DNA from 4 places in the Virgibacillus sp. LDC1 genome. Region 1 is predicted to be linked to each of the others. Evidence: predicted binding sites of a transcription regulator. Region 1 holds the regulator's gene; each other region holds the start of a gene.
The links. The regulator Rex, encoded in region 1, represses fermentation and respiration genes when NADH is low (regulators of the CRP and FNR family bind a similar motif). The targets are predictions, from matches to a motif close to TTGTGAAATATTTCACAA.

Region 2: the regulator Rex is predicted to act here: its motif matches at 1,875-1,892, upstream of adhE (bifunctional acetaldehyde-CoA/alcohol dehydrogenase).
Region 3: the regulator Rex is predicted to act here: its motif matches at 3,311-3,328, upstream of OHJ21_RS21665 (DUF438 domain-containing protein).
Region 4: the regulator Rex is predicted to act here: its motif matches at 2,338-2,355, upstream of hcp (hydroxylamine reductase).

The regions. Positions count from the first base shown of each region.
Region 1 covers NZ_JAOXLZ010000001.1:746,144-750,617, forward strand. The annotation lists gene dinG (ATP-dependent DNA helicase DinG) at 1-2,429, shown strand, start outside; gene OHJ21_RS03560 (redox-sensing transcriptional repressor Rex) at 2,492-3,157, shown strand; gene OHJ21_RS03565 (amidohydrolase) at 3,132-4,433, shown strand; gene OHJ21_RS03570 (cell wall elongation regulator TseB-like domain-containing protein) at 4,465-4,474, shown strand, end outside.
Region 2 covers NZ_JAOXLZ010000001.1:578,810-583,283, reverse strand. The annotation lists gene adhE (bifunctional acetaldehyde-CoA/alcohol dehydrogenase) at 1-1,801, opposite strand, end outside; gene OHJ21_RS02665 (Crp/Fnr family transcriptional regulator) at 2,078-2,803, shown strand; gene OHJ21_RS02660 (asparagine synthase) at 2,891-3,049, shown strand; gene OHJ21_RS02655 (formate/nitrite transporter family protein) at 3,451-4,239, opposite strand; gene nirD (nitrite reductase small subunit NirD) at 4,287-4,474, opposite strand, start outside.
Region 3 covers NZ_JAOXLZ010000002.1:208,635-213,108, forward strand. The annotation lists gene OHJ21_RS21650 (carbohydrate ABC transporter permease) at 1-482, shown strand, start outside; gene OHJ21_RS21655 (glycoside hydrolase family 36 protein) at 514-2,127, shown strand; gene OHJ21_RS21660 (hypothetical protein) at 2,735-3,097, shown strand; gene OHJ21_RS21665 (DUF438 domain-containing protein) at 3,416-4,474, shown strand, end outside.
Region 4 covers NZ_JAOXLZ010000005.1:103,781-108,254, reverse strand. The annotation lists gene OHJ21_RS25180 (thiamine pyrophosphate-dependent enzyme) at 1-1,257, opposite strand, end outside; gene OHJ21_RS25175 (2-oxoacid:acceptor oxidoreductase family protein) at 1,254-2,276, opposite strand; gene hcp (hydroxylamine reductase) at 2,484-4,169, shown strand; gene OHJ21_RS25165 (carbohydrate-binding protein) at 4,329-4,474, opposite strand, start outside.

The DNA.
Region 1 (4,474 bases):
GCGATGCGCTTGCCACAGCCTATGCGCTGCTGAAATGCCTGGAGGAGATCGATGAGCTTCCTCTTCTTACCGTACAGCGGTTAAGCGACCTGTTTGCGGACGAGGACAGCGACTTGGCCTGGTTCTTTGACGGCATCCGTGCTGACAGGGAACTCCAGGCTGTACAAGCCGGAGACACCCATACGTACTATCGTCAATTCGCCCTGGCAGTTGACGATTGGAACGATATTGCGCCCGTCAGGGATGAGACGGAGCCCAATCCCTTGGCCGATGTAAGCTTCGAGCAATACATGAATGATGTACGTGAACGCCTGAAGGAAACGCTGCCTCATTACGAGAGCAGGGATGCCCAGGACATGATGTTCCAGGAAGTGATGCAGGCACTCGATAACAATAAACATTTATTAATCGAGGCCGGCACGGGAACAGGCAAATCCCTCGGGTATTTGCTGCCGTCGATTTATCAAAGCGTGAAGCAGGAACAGAAGGTTATGGTGAGCACGCATACGATCAACCTTCAAGAACAGCTGCGTGACCGGGATATTCCCCTGCTCACCCAGGTTGTTCCTTTTCCGTTTAAAGCGGCTATTTTCAAGGGAAGAGGCCATTATTTGTGTTTGAGAAAATTTGAACATAAAATAAATAGAAGAGATTTTCATTCACCGAAGGAAGATGTGATCACCGCGGCGCAGATGCTGGTCTGGCTGACCCAGACGGAGAACGGGGATGATGAGGAGCTGAACCTTGGCGGCCGCGGAGGGGATTTCTGGGAGACCATCTCCAGCGATTCGGATTCCTGTCTTGGCCGTGCCTGCCCATGGTTCCGCAAATGCTACTATCACAGAGCCAAGCATGAAGCGGGCATCGCGGATGTTGTCATTACGAACCATTCGAAGCTGTTCACCGACGTAAAAGCGAATCACCAGCTGCTTCCGAGTTATGAGCGTCTCGTCATCGACGAAGCGCATCATTTGGAGGATGTCGCCGGCAAGCACCTTGGCTTGCAGATGAAATATTTTTCGGTTGTCCATACGCTAACCCGTATGTACAAAGACAGCCGCAGCGGTCAGCTCCCGGCTCTTCGCCAGCTGCTGCAAGTTTCATCCCATGAGAAGGCTGTCGAGTGGTCTTCCATCATAGATCGGATTTATCCGGATCTGATCACCGTAAAAGAGAATTGGGATCGACTCAGCGATCAATTGTTCGGACTGCTTCCGGAACGCGGAGATGCATCTCCAGGAGACGCCGGTCAATTCTCGCTTCGCTTATCGCCTCTTAAGAAGCCGAAGGATTGGGATTCGCTTGCCGAGCTGGAACATCAAATTCATGTGATACTGGGCGATGTCGTACGCAAGGGTGACAAGCTGATCGCCGAAATGAAGGAAGATCTCGACGATTACAGTGCCGACAGTCTGTTAACAGACCTATCGGGTCTGTTTAAGGACCTGGCCGCACACCGCGAGGACCTGAGGTCCTTCATGGCCCTGAATGATGAAGGCACGGTATACTGGATGGAGGCTAACGGCAATTTCCGCGGGAAATCGCTGCAACTTTATGCGGTGCCTGTCGATGTAAGCACCCACTTGAAGGAATTGTTTTTTGACAAGAAACAAAGCGTGATCCTGACGTCGGCGACCTTGTCGGTGGACAAATCGTTCCAGTTCATGATCGAGAATTTGGGTCTACAGGAAGCGGCAGATAGCGGCAACCTGAACACGGTTCTGCTGCCGTCCCCGTTTAATTACAGGGAGCAGGCTCTCCTTGTCGTGCCGCGCGATTTTCCGAGCGTGAAGGGCTCGGTCGGGGATGCACTCTTTGTGAATACACTAGTGCAATCATTGGCCGATACGGCAATCGCTACGCATGGACGTATGCTTGTCCTGTTCACCTCGTACCGGATGCTGCGTCAGGTGCATGAGCCCTTGAAGGAGGCGCTGGCATCCAGCGATATTACCGTACTGGGACAAGGGATGGATGGAACCAGCCGTACCAAGTTAATCCGGAGATTCCAGGATAGCAGCGCCTCGGTTCTGCTGGGTACCAGCTCCTTCTGGGAAGGGGTTGACATACCCGGTGAGGCGCTCACTTGCCTTGCGATCGTCCGGCTGCCGTTCCAGCCGCCGAATCACCCTTTGGTTGAAGCCAAGAGCGAATTGCTGCAGCAGCAGAAGAAGAACCCCTTCATGAAGCTTTCGGTTCCGCAAGCCGTCATTCGCTTCAAACAGGGATTTGGCCGACTGGTACGGACAGCGCAAGACAAGGGGATTGTCATCGTGTACGATACCCGGGTCATTGAATCCTATTACGGAAAATATTTCCTATATTCCTTGCCGGGACCAAAGATGGAGCACATGCCGACCGAGGGGATTGTTCCCCGAATTTCGGAATGGCTGCAGGAAGAGGCAGGCGTAGAGAACCAAGCTGAATAAAGTGAAACCATGAACGATCACATTGAAATGTAGTTATTAACCTATTATTAGGGGGAGCATGCATGAAATCGGAAAAAATTTCGGAAGCCGTGGTCCGCAGATTACCTGTATACTTGCGCTATTTGAATGAGCTTCAGAAAAGGGAGGTCTCCACGGTTTCCTCCCAGGAACTGGGACAAAAACTGGACCTCAATCCTGCTCAAATTCGTAAGGACCTAGCGTATTTCGGTGATTTTGGACGGAAAGGGATCGGATATGACGTATCTTATCTGATCGAGAAAATTCGCCAGATTCTAAAGCTGGACCAGAAGATCAATGTCGCATTGATTGGGGCCGGTAATCTTGGACATGCATTATCAAATTACAATGCATTTCTGAAGGACAATATGAAGATTGTGGCGGTTTTCGATTCGTATTCTCCCAAAGTTGGTATGAAAATAAACAATTTGGTTGTACAGCCGATGGAGGAACTGGAGAAGACGGTTCATGAGTACGGCATTCGTATCGGGATTATCACCGTTCCGGATTTTGAAGCGCAAAATGTAGCGAATCAGCTTATCGCCGCAGGCATCGAGGCTATTCTGAATTTTGCGCCGACCATCCTGAAAGCTCCATCCCATATCCGGATTCATACGGCTGATTTTACTACGGATTTGCAAAGTTTGGCCTATTATTTGGATAACGGTAAGGAGGATACAGCACATGACGACAACGAAGTGGATGGTTAAAAACGGAACGTTTGCGGTACTAGAGAAAGGAAGGTCCGTGCTACGCGGATATATGGTTGTGGAGAATGACCGGATAACCTACCTGGGTGAAGAAGAGCCAACCGTCCAAGAGGGAACAGAAATTATCGACGGAACCCATCTGTTTTTCCTGCCTGGATTGGTGAACACGCACGGACATGCGGCGATGTCGCTTCTCCGCGGTTATGGCGACGATCTGGCACTGCAGGTATGGCTTCAGGAAAAAATGTGGCCTATGGAAGCCAAATTCACGGCCGACGATGTTTACTGGGGAACCTCACTCTCCGTGCTTGAGATGATCAAAGGCGGAACCACGACGTTTGTGGATATGTATGATCATATGGATCAGGTTGCAAATGTTGTGCAGGACTCAGGAATGCGCGGCGTACTGACACGCGGTGTCATCGGATTATGTCCGCCTGAGGTGCAGCAGCAGAAGCTGGATGAGGCGGTTGCATTCGCGAAAGACTGGCATGGCAAGGCGGACGGAAGAATTACGACGATGATCTCGCCGCATGCACCTTACACATGCCCGCCGGATTTCATCGAGAAATTCGTTCAGGCATCCCATGATCTGAATCTGCCTTTGCATACGCATATGTCCGAAACGGAAACGGAAGTCGCTCAGAATGTAAATGATTACGGACTCCGCCCTGTTGCCCATTTGGAGAAGCTTGGCATGTTTTCCCGTCCAACGCTGCTTGCGCATGCCGTCCATCTGACCGATGAAGAAATCGAAATCCTGGCTAAGCATCAAGTGATGGTGTCGCATAATCCAGGCAGCAATCTGAAGCTTGCCAGCGGCATCGCTCGCGTGCCTGCACTACTGAAAGCCGGGGTCACCGTGTCTTTGGGTACCGATGGACCTGCGAGCAATAATAATCTGGATATGTTTGAAGAGATGCGCCTGGCGGCACTGATCCATAAAGGAGTAAGCGGGGATCCAACCGCGATTCCTGCATCCGAAGCGCTTCGGATGGGTACAGAGTATGGTGCCAAGTCAGCTTTCCTTGCGGATATCGGTACGCTTGCGGTAGGAATGAAGGCAGATATGATCGCACTGAACACGGATCAGGCGCACTTCCTTCCGAAGACGGATTATATTTCTCATGCTATCTACTCCGCCAGTGCGAAGGATGTTGAGCATGTATGGGTTGACGGTAAGCAGGTCGTGAAGAATGGCGCGAGCCTTACTCTCGATGAGGAACGTATCCGCCGGGAAGCGCAGCGTGCCTTTGAGCGTCTTACAACCCTCTAGGGAATAATCAAGGGGAGCGAGGAAGACGGATTTGAAGAAAA
Region 2 (4,474 bases), 170 kb from region 1:
CAACGAACTTCGCCTTCCGTCCAAGCTTCGGATATTTATAGACCCGTTTGCGGATATCCATGAATTTTTGCTTCAGATTGTTAAAGTCCGTATCCGGATATTCATAGAACAGCCACATGGCTTTGGCTGCATCCATTGGCGATCCGCCGCCGAGGGCGATGATACAGTCCGGCTGGAACCTGGCAAGCATCTCCGTTCCGCGTTCTACGGTCGTTGTCGAAGGATCCGGCTCGACCTCCGAGAAGACTTCGATGGCTACCGGCACTCTGCGTTGACGCAGATAGTGCTCTACCCGCTCCACATAGCCCAGCTTCACCATCATGGGGTCGGTAACGATAGCGACACGGGTGATTTCCGGCATTTTCGCAAGATACTGCGTGGAACCTTTTTCAAAGTAAATTTTGTCCGGCACTTTAAACCACTGCATATTCACGGTTCTGCGGTTCACCCTTTTCACGTTGATTAGATTGACAGCCGTCACGTTCGACGAAGTGGAATTACGTCCATACGAACCGCAGCCCAGCGTCAGCGATGGCAGGTTCGTGTTGTAGATATCGCCGATGCCGCCTTGCGAAGAAGGCTGGTTCACCAGGATGCGGCAGGTTTTCATCCGATCCGAGAATTTCATGATGATGTCCTCATTGTGCGAGTGTATCACCGACGAGTGACCCATGCCGCCAAAAGCAACCATCTCTTCTGCGCGTCTTATGCCTTCCTCGGCGTCCTTTACTTTATAGCAGGCCAGAACCGGACTCAGCTTCTCGGCGGACAACGGATAAGCCGGACCGACCCCTTCCAGCTCGGCGACCAGGATCTTGGTGCTTTCCGGCACCTCGAAACCGCATGCCTCGGCAATTTTAGCGGCCGGCTTTCCGACGATGGATGGATTGACTGCACATTTCTCCGATACCATCGCATGCGCAGTCAGCTTCGCCAGTTCTTCCTTGTTGACGAAATAACAGCCGCTGGCGATCATTTTTTTCTTCGCTGTATGATATATAGGCTCCTCGATAATGACAGCCTGCTCCGAAGCGCAGATCATGCCGTTATCAAAGGTTTTGGACAAAATCAAGTCGTTCACCGCCTGATCCAGGTCGGCGCTCTTCTCTATAAAGCAGGGCACGTTACCTGGTCCTACGCCGAGGGCCGGCTTGCCGCAGCTGTATGCCGCTTTAACCATCGCCGAACCGCCCGTAGCCAGAATGCAGGCGACGTCAGGATGATTCATGAGCGCATTGGTTTTATCCATGGAAGGAGCTTCGATCCACTGGATGCAATCGGCAGGAGCACCTTGCTTCACGGCGGCATCCCGCAATATCAGCGCAGCTTCCCGGCTGCAGGCCTGAGCGGATGGATGGAATCCGAAAATGATCGGGTTTCTTGTTTTAATGGAGATCAGCGCTTTGAATATCGTCGTGGACGTCGGATTGGTTACCGGGGTTATCCCCATGATAATCCCGATCGGTTCCGCTATTTTTTGAAAGCTGTCATAAGCGTTGTCTTCAATGATACCCACCGTCTTGTCATATTTGATGCTGTTGTGGATATACTCTGTGGCAAACAGGTTCTTGATGATTTTGTCTTCGTACACGCCGCGTCCCGTTTCCTCAACCGCCATCTTCGCCAGCTGCATGTGCTTCTCAAGGCCTGCCATGGCCATCGACTGTACAATCCCGTCGACTTGCTCCTGATTCAATTCCATAAACTTTTCTTTGGCCCGATTTGCCTTGTCAATCAGACCCTGAATGTACTCTGCTGCCGTTTGTCCTTTAACTTCAACCGTTCCTTTGCTCACAGCCATATCTCTCATCCTCCCATGGTTCGTGTTTCTTTCTTCTCTACGCCTCGATCGTAACACAGCTGTTTCTAAAATCATGTGAAATATTTCACAATATTAAAATTTATCTTTTCTGTGTGATTTATACCTGTCTTTCCCTCCTTTCAAGTGAAAGAGATCACAAAGTTTGAAAATTCGCCACGATTTCCCTCTTATTCTCCCCCAAAAGTGAATGTTTTCACGTTATAATGTATTTAAAGATTAAACAGATCAAATTTTAGGATGTTAGGGGATACCAACATGAATACTGTAGACCATGTAATGGAAATCGAAAACTTAGGGAACACGCAGTGCTTCTCGGAACAAAACCGCAACCGTCTGCTGGTCACCATGAAGGAAAGGGTACTCCCTGAAGGATCCCATTTGTTCTGGGAAGGTGACTTCGCCGACAAGCTGTACTTCGTTAAACAAGGAAGAATTAAATTAACCAAATCGACGGATGAAGGCAAAGAGCTTATTCTATATATGTACCATCCAGGAGACATGGTCGGTCAAGCCGATCCATTCTTCAGCAACAACCACAGTTTCTCGGCAGAGGTGCTTGAGGATAGTGTTGTCGGAGTCATCGAGCACAAGGATCTGGAGCTGCTGATCTGTCAGCATTGCGACTTTGCCATTGATTTTATGAAGTGGATGGGCATTCACCACCGCATCACCCAGACCAAATTCCGTGATCTCATGATGTACGGAAAGCCCGGTGCTTTAACGTCGACGCTCATCCGTCTGAGCAATACCTACGGGCAGCATCAAGCGGATGATACCATTCTCATCAACAAGAAGATTACCCACACCGATCTATCGAACATGATTGGGGCAACCCGAGAAAGCGTGAACCGGATGCTGAGTGACTTACGCAAAAAAGATGCCATCGAATATGCCGGCGGGATGATTGTCATTAAAGATCTTCCGATGCTGCAGGAAATCTGCCATTGTGAGCTGTGTCCGAACGAAATCTGCCGGATTTAACCGGCCGGCTCCCTTCTGTGCATAATTTACAGTCATCTGCTTACAATAAACCTTGTCTTTCCAAACCAATTAAAGGGAGTGCTCAGCATGCGTGAAGGTTTGATTCCTGCTGTTCTTGGAACTGTGGTTTCTGCTTCGGGTGCCGCTCTGCTTGGCAGCAGGTATAAACTTGCCGCCACCGGTATTCTCGGCTTCGGACTGGCTCATATCGTGCTCGGTGCGATTGACCTCGTGGAACATCGGTAAAACGATTGGGAAGACAAGATTCGCATAGCTGTCCTTTCAGTTCAATGACTGAGGAGGACAGCTTATTTATGCTAGCGCCCTCCTGTTCGCTCCAGCGATGACGTATCTAAAAAGCGGAGATCCCCCCACTCTATTAATATACAAAAAAAGAAACCGTTTCTTGGTAATTGGAAGAATGACGGACCATTAACCAAGAACGGTTTCTTTGTTTATTCGTCAGGTTAAACTTCATCTGACAATGAACTTGGAGGATGGAATTCCTCCACAACATCTCGTTCGCACGGTGAATGAAGCGGTCAACAGCTTGGGCAACCGAGAATCTTGATGGCTGCCTCCCTAAGGCAGCGGATGCAACAGCTATCATTCATCCCGCTCCAAGGTTCGCTACCGCCTACGACAGCCTACTTTTGCTTGCTCCCTTTTCCCGATGAGATAAACCAGTAAGCCATCCCTACAAACAATCCACCGCCAAGGATGTTCCCCAGCGTGACCGGCACCATGTTGCTGACCCATCCGCCGATGGAAATGGTTTCGGGATGCCCCGGTAAAATCGTCGCGAGCGTCAGAAGCGTCATATTGGCTACACTATGCTCATACCCTGTTGCAATGAAGGCAAACAGACACCACCATATTAAGATCAGCTTTGTCGTTTCTCCCTTGGCCCGAATTCCCATCCACAAGGCCAGACAGACAAGCCAGTTACACAAGATGCCTCTGAAGAACAGCTCCATAAACGGATCATTCATTTTCTTGGCGGCAGCCGTGAAGATGAGGTGGTCCGGTGGCAGGCCATTGAACAGGCCGGAAGCGTACACCAGATAGCTGAGCAGAATCGCTCCAGCCAAATTGCCGATAAATACGAGTACCCAGTTTTTCAGCGTATCCCCCATCGTCGTTCGTCCGGATAAGGTGCTTATCGTAAAAAACATATGATTCCCGGTGAACAGCTCGGATCCGGCGAACACCACCAACGTGAGCGCAATCCCGAATGCAGCTCCCATAACGAGGGATTGGAAAGGTGAACCGGCAGCTGCCAGCGGCGCCCCCAGCTTAAAGATCAATACAATTCCAATGCCGACATACGCGCCCGCCAGCATAGCCGATACCATATAGCGCAGCAGATTGTTATTCATCTGCTCTTTTTTCCCGACGGCGGCATTGACGACGGCTTCCACATCGGTTTTAAACATGGGATACCACCCCTTGATATCGTCTGTTGATTATGCGATTGCTGGCCTTAAACACCCACCTCAACCCTTCCGTCCACGGCGCGAATCGGATATACACGAACCTGACCTTGATCCGGAGCCTGTACGAGCCCGGTTGAAAGCTCGATTTTCCAATCGTATAACGGATCGTAGATGTAGTGCCCGGATACGATGGCTTCTGAGAGCGGCCCTCCTTTGGGATGTGGGCTTCGATTAT
Region 3 (4,474 bases), on a different contig from region 1:
TACCTTCGCAGGTAACGATCATTCCGGTATTTATCATTCTGTCGCAAATGAACTGGGTGGATACGTATGCGGGCCTGATCATCCCCGGTCTTACCAGCGCCTTCGGCTGTTTCCTGATGCGCCAGTTCATTACGGGCATTCCGACGGAGCTGATCGAGTCGGGCCTGATTGAAGGCGGGGGGCATATGCGCATTCTGGCCTCGATCGTGACGCCGCTATTGAAGCCCGCCGTAGCGACGCTGGGGATTTTCACGTTTATGGGGACCTGGAACAATTTCTTCTGGCCGCTGATCGTCACGAACAGCGATGAACTGCGCACCGTGCAGGTAGGACTCAGTTCCTTTCAGAACCAGTACGGTGACGGCGATTGGGGGGCAATGATGGCGGCTGCGACCATGGTCAGTGCTCCGGTGCTCATCCTTTTCTTTTTCGCCCAGAAGTACTTCATTGAAGGCATTGCGATGACGGGAATCAAGGGCTAACCTCGTACATACGATAAAAGCTTGGAAGGAAGTGAAAGGGTTGGATTTTAATATATTTAAGTCACCTTCGTTGGTGCTGGCTGAGACGGAACAGGGCTGGGAAAAGCTGATGCCTGCGGCGGATTCGGTGTGGAGCACGGGGCATGTTGCAGTGACCATGAAGCTGCGGGAATCGGCAGCGGATATGGGACTTTATCTGGAATCTAAAAAGTCGGCGGTGCATACCATCCGCATTCGTTGGAACCACAGCTTCACGAGGCCTGTAACGCTGCTCGGAGATCACTGGGAACGCGGCTACGGGGATATGGGTTGGTCCGGCCTGCAGCCGGAGCGCGTGATGCCCTGGTATTTCATGATTCACGACGGCTTGTCAACGGCCGGGTTCGGCGTGAAAACCGGGGCGGGCTCGATGTGCTGCTGGCAGGTGGACGCAGACGGCGTGACGTTGACGGCGGACGTGAGCAGTGGCAGTCAAGGCGTCACTCTTGGAAACCGGATTCTCAAATTCGCCGAGCTCGTGCAGGTCCATGGAGGCGAGAACATGACGCCGTATGAGACGACCCGGATGCTGTGCAGCTCCATGTGCGAGCAGCCGGTACTGCCGAGCGTTCCGGTATATGGGGGCAACAACTGGTATTATGCCTACGGCAAAAGCTCCCATCATCAAATTGTAGAAGATTCGCAGTTTATTTCCGCCATGGCGGAGGGCTTAACGAATCGTCCGTTCATGGTCATTGATGACGGCTGGCAGATCAGCTCCGGCACCTGTAACGGCGGTCCATGGATAGGAAATCGCGATTTTCCCGACATGGCGGAACTGGCGGATGAAATGAAGCAGGCTGGCGTCCGACCCGGCATCTGGTGTCGTCCGCTCTTAACGCAGGAGAAGGTGCCGGAATCTTGGGTCCGTTACACGAAAGGCGGGCATTTCTTAGATCCAAGCCGCCCGGATGTGCTTGAATATGTCGCGAACATGATGAGTCGGATGCATGAATGGGGTTACGAGCTGATCAAGCATGATTTCTCGACCTTCGATCTGTTCGGGCAATGGGGATTTCAGATGAAGGGAAAAGCCCATGCGCTGCCGTACGCCTTGAGCGATACTTCCCGCACCACCGCCGAAATTGTTCTCGACTTGTACCGGACGATTGCAGAGGCTTCGAAAGACAGTCTGATTATCGGCTGCAATACGATTGGGCATCTGGCGGCAGGCTTGTTTGAAATTCAGCGCACCGGAGATGACACCAGCGGCAGATCGTGGGAAAGAACGCGCAGAATGGGCGTGAATACGCTGGCCTTCCGGATGCCTCAGCATGGCACCTTGTTCAGCCATGACGCGGATTGCGTAGGCATCACCTCCGGGGTGCCTTGGGAATTCAATCGTCAGTGGCTCGATCTGCTGGCAAACAGCGGTACGCCGCTCTTCGTGTCGGCCGACCAGAAGGAGTTAAGCGGGCAGCAGAAGCGGGAGGTGCGACAGGCCTTTGAGGCAGCTTCCCGTCCGCTTCCGACAGCGGAGCCGTTAGACTGGATGTATAACAGCTGTCCTTCTCTGTGGAAGATTTCAGGGGAGACCCGGAATTACAGCTGGAACGGCGAAGCCGTCTTGGGGGCAGGCGCAAGAGATCACGAATGGTGGCGTTAACAGCCTTTGAACAAGAAAGTACCGCTTTCCGTTGGCAAGTGGATGAAGATCCCTTATTTACAGGAATCGGCCTATTCGCGTGCTTATGTGGGCGGAAGAGGCCTTGCTATCTGCTGAAAATTCGCCCATTAAGAAGATCATGAGGACAGAGGATCCGTTATTTTACGGGACTCGGCCTATTCTGGAGTTCACGCGGACAGAGGATCCGCTATTGTATCATAATCACGGATTAATCCGCGAAAAATCCCGGAATAGCGGATCTCTTGTCCGCATATTGCTTCGAAATCGGTAAAAACAAGGAAATAGCGGACCCAGTGTCCTCCAATAACGCAAATCGATGGACTTTAACAATGCTGGATGGCAGTATCCTAATCAGGGAATCTGTACGCGGCTAATTGCTGCCGAACTGAATAACAGTAATACAAAAAAGCCTATGCCGTTACATAGCGGGTAAACTTTAATGCGGCATGCCGTACATCCTGCCAAGCCACGCTCTTCATAAAAATCATGCACAAAGTCATCAGCCCGTGTTCGGGTCGGTGGCTTTTCCGTTTGTGGTATAATAACCCTAAATTTCTACATTAACTGAAGATGGCTGGTGAATCTGATGAGCGACAAATTCTGGTTAGTGGTACAGTATCCTCTGAAAAGTGTAAAAGGCAGCCAACGTGATCACTGGTTAAGAGAACAAGTAATGAAATACTTGCAACTATCTTTAGCAGATGCAGATTTAGGCCATGTTGACGGTTTTGATATGGGGAAAAACATATCCGATCCAAAAAAATATTCGCTTAATATATTCTGTGTCATTACGGAAGAAGAACGGGCGATAGCCTTGGTAAAAAGAGTGTTAAGAGAGAGTCGGCTTGATTATACTCGCATAAAAATGGCTACCATGCCCTACGGAACCGAAGAAACATATACCCTGAAATATGCCTATAAAAAGAGTGTTACGGATTTTTCACTATAGGGGTTTGAATCCCCTCCATACATTCCATAAAGAAGCGACCGTGACCGGTCGCTTTTTGTTTACCGGCCCAGATGCAATTCGGAAACAAGGGATGTTACGTATTTATGGCCGAGCGAGCTTCGCGTTCAGTCGTGCGGCCATTTCGTTAAGTGGACAGAGATTTTTCGAAGAAGATGGATTACTTTTTCTTTGTTCAATGAATCTTCATTACCTTTGTGCTTTTAATCACAAGTGAAGGAGCATGAGGATGCTAGTTTAGAGAAGTAAACAGAATAGAACTTCATCTTTATATATCGAAACAAAACAGAGGTGATGAACATGAGTGAATTCATTAATAACCGTGAGGAAGGAATTTCTGCTCATCGAACGGCCCGTATACATTTGCTCAAGGAAATCATTAAAGAGCTGCACCATGGAAAAAGCGTGGAGGAAGTGAAGTCAAAATTCAACCAAGCTGTAGGCGAAATATCGGTTGATGAAATTTCGGAGCTGGAGCAAGTGCTAATGCAGGAGGAAGGAATACCGGTAACCGAAGTACAGCGATTGTGCAGTGTACATGCTGCTGTATTCAAAGGTTCCATCCAAGACATTCACAGGGCTCATAAACCTGAAGAGCAGCCTGGACATCCTGTGTTTACCTTTAAGATGGAGAACCAAGAAATCGATCGACTGGCAAATTTCAAAATTGCGCTGCATTTGGATCAATTTCTGAAGGATCAGGGAGAGGCAAATCGCCTCAAATTGCTGGAGGATTTCAGTCTCCTCTATGACGTAGACAAACACTACAGCCGCAAAGAAAATTTGCTGTTTCCTTTTCTCGAGAAATACGGAATTTATGGACCGACCAAGGTGATGTGGGCAGTCGATGACGGTATCCGAATGGGAATAAAAGAAGTAAAATCCAACCTCACTCATTTTGAGGGCAATGCGCAGAGCGTAGTGGACCTTGCCAAACGCGTCTTAAATGAAGTAACAGAAATGATCTATAAAGAGGAACATATCTTATTACCTATGGCTCTGGAAAAGTTGACGGAAGATGAATGGCTTCAAATTGCTGCCCAAAGCGAAGAAGTCGGTTATTGTTTAATTGCGCCGGATCAAGCATGGATTCCTGAAAGAGCAGCTGAACCTGGCACAGATCAGGGATTGGCGTCTTCTCCGCTGCAAGAGGGGTATATCCGAATGAGTACTGGCATTTTATCGGTCAAACAGATGGAATCCATCTTAAATCATTTGCCAGTCGACCTAACCTTTATCGATGAGCATGATATCGTTCGATATTTTTCACAGGGCAAAGAGAGAATCTTCGTTCGCACCAAAGCGGTGATCGGCCGAAGTGTTCAGAACTGCCACCCTCCGCAAAGCGTTCACGTCGTC
Region 4 (4,474 bases), on a different contig from region 1:
CTGCAGCCTCTGCTCCTCAGCTCCCGGTGTTTGGCCGTAATAATCAAACGGCACGTTGGCATGACCGAGCTCCATGGCCTCGATCGTCAAGGCAAAAAAAGCTTCCGCGTCATCCGCGTAATAGTCTTTCCCGCCAAGACCAAATATGCGGGACAGCACAATCGGCTGCGGACCACGGATTTCCTGCAGGGCCGCTTTGACCTCATGGGTCAGATTGGCTCCGTGCGCACCGTAAGAATCGGCACGTTCGCCAACCAGTAGTGCTTTGACACCTATAAGCGCCTCGCGAATTTCTCTTGCCGGGAACGGCCGGAGAATATTGGGGCTGATTATGCCCGCTTTAATTCCTTTCGCCCGCAGCCGATCCACGACGTCTTTGGAGGATTCGGCCGCCGAATTGAGCAGGAATAAAGCCACCTCCGCGTCTTCCATTCGGTACAGATCAAGCGGCGAATAGGATCTTCCGGATACAGCTGCGTATTCCTCTGCCACTTCCTTGAATACCTCGCCCGCACGGTACATGGCGTTGGACTGTTGGTAGTGGTTATTCATCAAATCGTCGCCGTTCATATAAGCCCCAACAACGATCGGGTTGTTCTCGTCCAGCACATGCGGATATTCAGGAGCCTTTTCCCCTACAAACGCCTGAACGGTTTCCCGTTTCGTAAATATGTGTACCCGGCGTTTCTGGTGCGATGTGAAAAATCCGTCATAAGCTACAATGACCGGCAGGCGTACGTCTTCATGTTCCGCGATACGCAGCGCCATGATATTCATGTCATACACGGCCTGCGGTGAACGAGCGGTCAAAATCACCCAGCCAGTGTTCAGGCCGTAGTAAAGATCCGAATGGTCACCACGAATATCCAGCGGTCCGCTGACTGCACGCGTCACCAAATTCATGACCATCGGGAAACGTGTGCCCGCCTGCACAGGAAGCTGTTCGATCATATACAGGAAACCATTCGCGCTAGTAGCATTGAATACCCGTGCTCCGGCTGCGGCCGCACCGTAGCAAATCCCCGCCGAGCCATGTTCGCCGTCAGCCGGAATCAGCTTGATGTCATGTTCGCCGCGTGTACGCATCATATCAAGATATTGGGCGATTTCCGTAGAAGGTGTAATCGGAAAATAACCCATAATGTGATAGTTAATCTGGGCAGCCGCCATGGCAGCCATTTCGTTGCCCGATTCAAAGACTGCCGTTTGAGCGGCCGCCAGCTTGTTCTCCGTTGTTTCTTGAATTTGCATATTCATGATCGGACTCCCTCCGCAGTTAAATAGGGAAAAAATTGCGGCACACGGTGCTGCTCCGCATAATGCGGCTCTTCTAACATGGCGGCTAAAGCGGTGGTCGGACAAGCTTCGATACACTTCAAGCAGCCTTTGCAATATTGATAATCGATGCCTTTCATAAACATCTGCATATTCCCGCGCTTGTCCGGTTTCTGCTCCCACACGATGCAGAAATCCGGACATACTGTATCGCAGGCGGCACAGTGAATGCAGTCCTCTATCTTGTACTCTGGCAAATATCCCTGCCGGGAGCTGCTAAGATCCTTCAGGACACTGTTCGCCGTAACGTTCAGAATCCCACCCAGCTCCTGCGTGTCATATCCAAGCATCGGCTGCGGTCTTGCGAAAGCGATTGGGTCTATAAGCTCTGAGCCGTTTCCCAAGGAAAGGAACTGGACTTCGTTATAACCTCTGTCAAAGGTCCGCACATTCGCTTCCACGAGGTGGGGCAGCTTTTTCTCAAATGTTGTGCGGATCACCTGCCGCATATCGTCCGGGTCTAGGAAGCTGCAAATCCGGAACAAAGCCCCCAGCATGGCCGTATTCACTTTGGTTTTTTCCTCAACGGAAATTTTCAGCGCATCCACTACGGCCAGCGTTCCCTGCGTCATGTTCAGATCCGCGGCCACTTCGGAAAGGTCTCGCGTCGTATTCACAAGCACCGTTCCATCAGGCTGTAATCCGCTTATGACATCGATCGTCTTATACAATGCTTCATGAAATACGCCGACGACATGCGGCTGCTCAATGGGACTGTGATCGCGGATTTCCACCTCGAGATCGCAGAACCTTACGAAACTCTTTACGGGCGACCCTTTTTTCTCCGAACCATAGCTGGAAAAATTCGAACCGTTAAGTCCGGAGCCGGTAACCCCGGCTTCGGCCAGCATTTTTCCGGCCAGATTGGCGCCAAGCCCGCCGATGGATTCGAGACGGATCTCGAAAAATCCCAGTTCATTCTTTTGAGGCAAAATCGACATGTTCTCTCCTCATTTCTTCTTAGGTCATTAATTCCAGTTTAAAAGAAGAAACGGACCAGGTTTGTGATTAAACTCACTACTTAAGAAATTGTGATTCCAATCACTATGTCGGTTGTGGGAGCGAAGTATACTGTCTTCAACAGTCCAATTGCGAGGCAATCTTATACTGACCTTACGACTAATAATCACGAAATTGGAGGAGAAACAATGAATAACAACGCCCAAGAGACCTTAAAGCATCAGCCGTCCATGTTCTGCTTTCAATGTCAGGAAGCATCCAAAGGAACAGGCTGCACCATTGTCGGCGTATGCGGCAAACCGCATGATGTGGCAAACCTGCAGGATTTGCTGATTTATCTGCTGAAAGGTATCTCTTTTCTCAGTCTGGATGTCCGGCTGCCGGAGGTGCTTGAACAGCGCGTATCGCTGTTTATGATGGACTCCTTGTTTGCAACGATAACGAACGCCAACTTTGACCGCGAGGTTTTTGTGGGAAAAATCCGGGAAGCGATCGAGCTCCGCGGCGAGGTGCGTACCTATTATAACGAACAATATCCGGAAGGAACCGCCAATCTCCCTGATGCTGCCGTCTGGCAAGCGGATAACGAAGCTGCTTTTGATGAAAAAGCACGTACGGTGGGTGTCCTCTCGACCCGCAATGAAGACATCCGCTCGCTGCGCGAATTGATTACGTACGGCTTGAAGGGGATGGCAGCTTATACGTACCACGCGCTTCATCTGGAGAAGGATGATCACGAATTAAACCGTTTTATGCGCCGTGCACTTGCCGCCACGCTTGACGACAGCCTTGAAGTGCAGGATCTGGTCGCTTTGACGATGGAAACCGGTAAATACGGCGTCAACGCCATGGCGATGCTGGATGAAGCGAACACCTCGGTTTATGGAAATCCGGAAGTTACGAAGGTCAATATCGGGGTAAGCAACCGGCCCGGCATTCTCATCAGCGGCCATGATCTGAAGGATTTGGAGGAGCTGCTGAAGCAGACGGAAGGAACCGGCGTGGACGTGTACACGCACAGTGAAATGCTGCCTGCCCACTATTATCCGGCATTCAAGAAATATGAGCATTTTGTAGGCAATTACGGGAATGCCTGGTGGAAGCAGAATAGCGAATTCGCAGCTTTTAACGGACCGATATTAATGACAACCAACTGTATCGTTCCGCCGAAAGACAGTTATAAGGACCGTATATATACAACAGGCAACACTGGGTTTCCGGGTGTCCGCCATATTCCAGAAGGAAAAGACGGTGCTCCCAAAGACTTCTCCCTACTAATCGAGCAAGCGAAAGGATGCCCGGCTCCAACGGAACTTGAAACGGGTGAGATCATCGGCGGTTTCGCTCATGCCGCTGTGATGAACGTGGCCGATCAAGTCGTCGATGCCGTGAAATCCGGGGCGATCCGCCGCTTCTTCGTCATGGCCGGCTGCGATGGACGAATGAAATCCCGCAGCTATTACACCGATTTCGCGGCTGAGCTTCCTAAAGACACGGTCATTCTAACTGCAGGCTGTGCCAAATACAAATACAATAAACTGGATCTAGGCGAAATCGGCGGTATTCCGCGGGTCCTGGACGCGGGTCAATGCAATGATTCTTACTCCCTCGTCGTGATTGCATTGAAGCTGAAGGAAGTATTCGGCCTTGAGGATATTAATGATCTGCCGATTTCCTATAACATTGCCTGGTATGAGCAAAAAGCGGTGATCGTGCTGCTTGCCCTGCTATATCTTGGCGTCAAAAATATTCATCTGGGCCCTACACTCCCTGCATTCCTGTCGCCTAACGTTGCCAAAGTCCTCGTGGAAAACTTCGGTATCGGCGGCATTACCAATGTGGAAGATGACATGAACATGTTCCTTGGCGCCTAATTAGTAGTCGAAGAAAACCTGATAAAGAAAAAAGGGCATGGGTTATGCAAGCAATGATCTGCTTGGTAACTCATGCCCTTTCAAATTAAATAAGCCGCTTCCACTCAACAAGGAAACTTCCACGTCGCTATTTTTCAATTTACCTATCAATGTAACCCCCTAATTCTTACCGCCATAGCCCTTATAAGTAGCATAAACTGCATCTGCATATTGATCTGCCAAAATAGGACGGCCATAAGAATCCGTAGCTCCTGGATACCAGTTATCTCCACCGTTGTAGTGTAATAATCCGTTGTAGATATTTC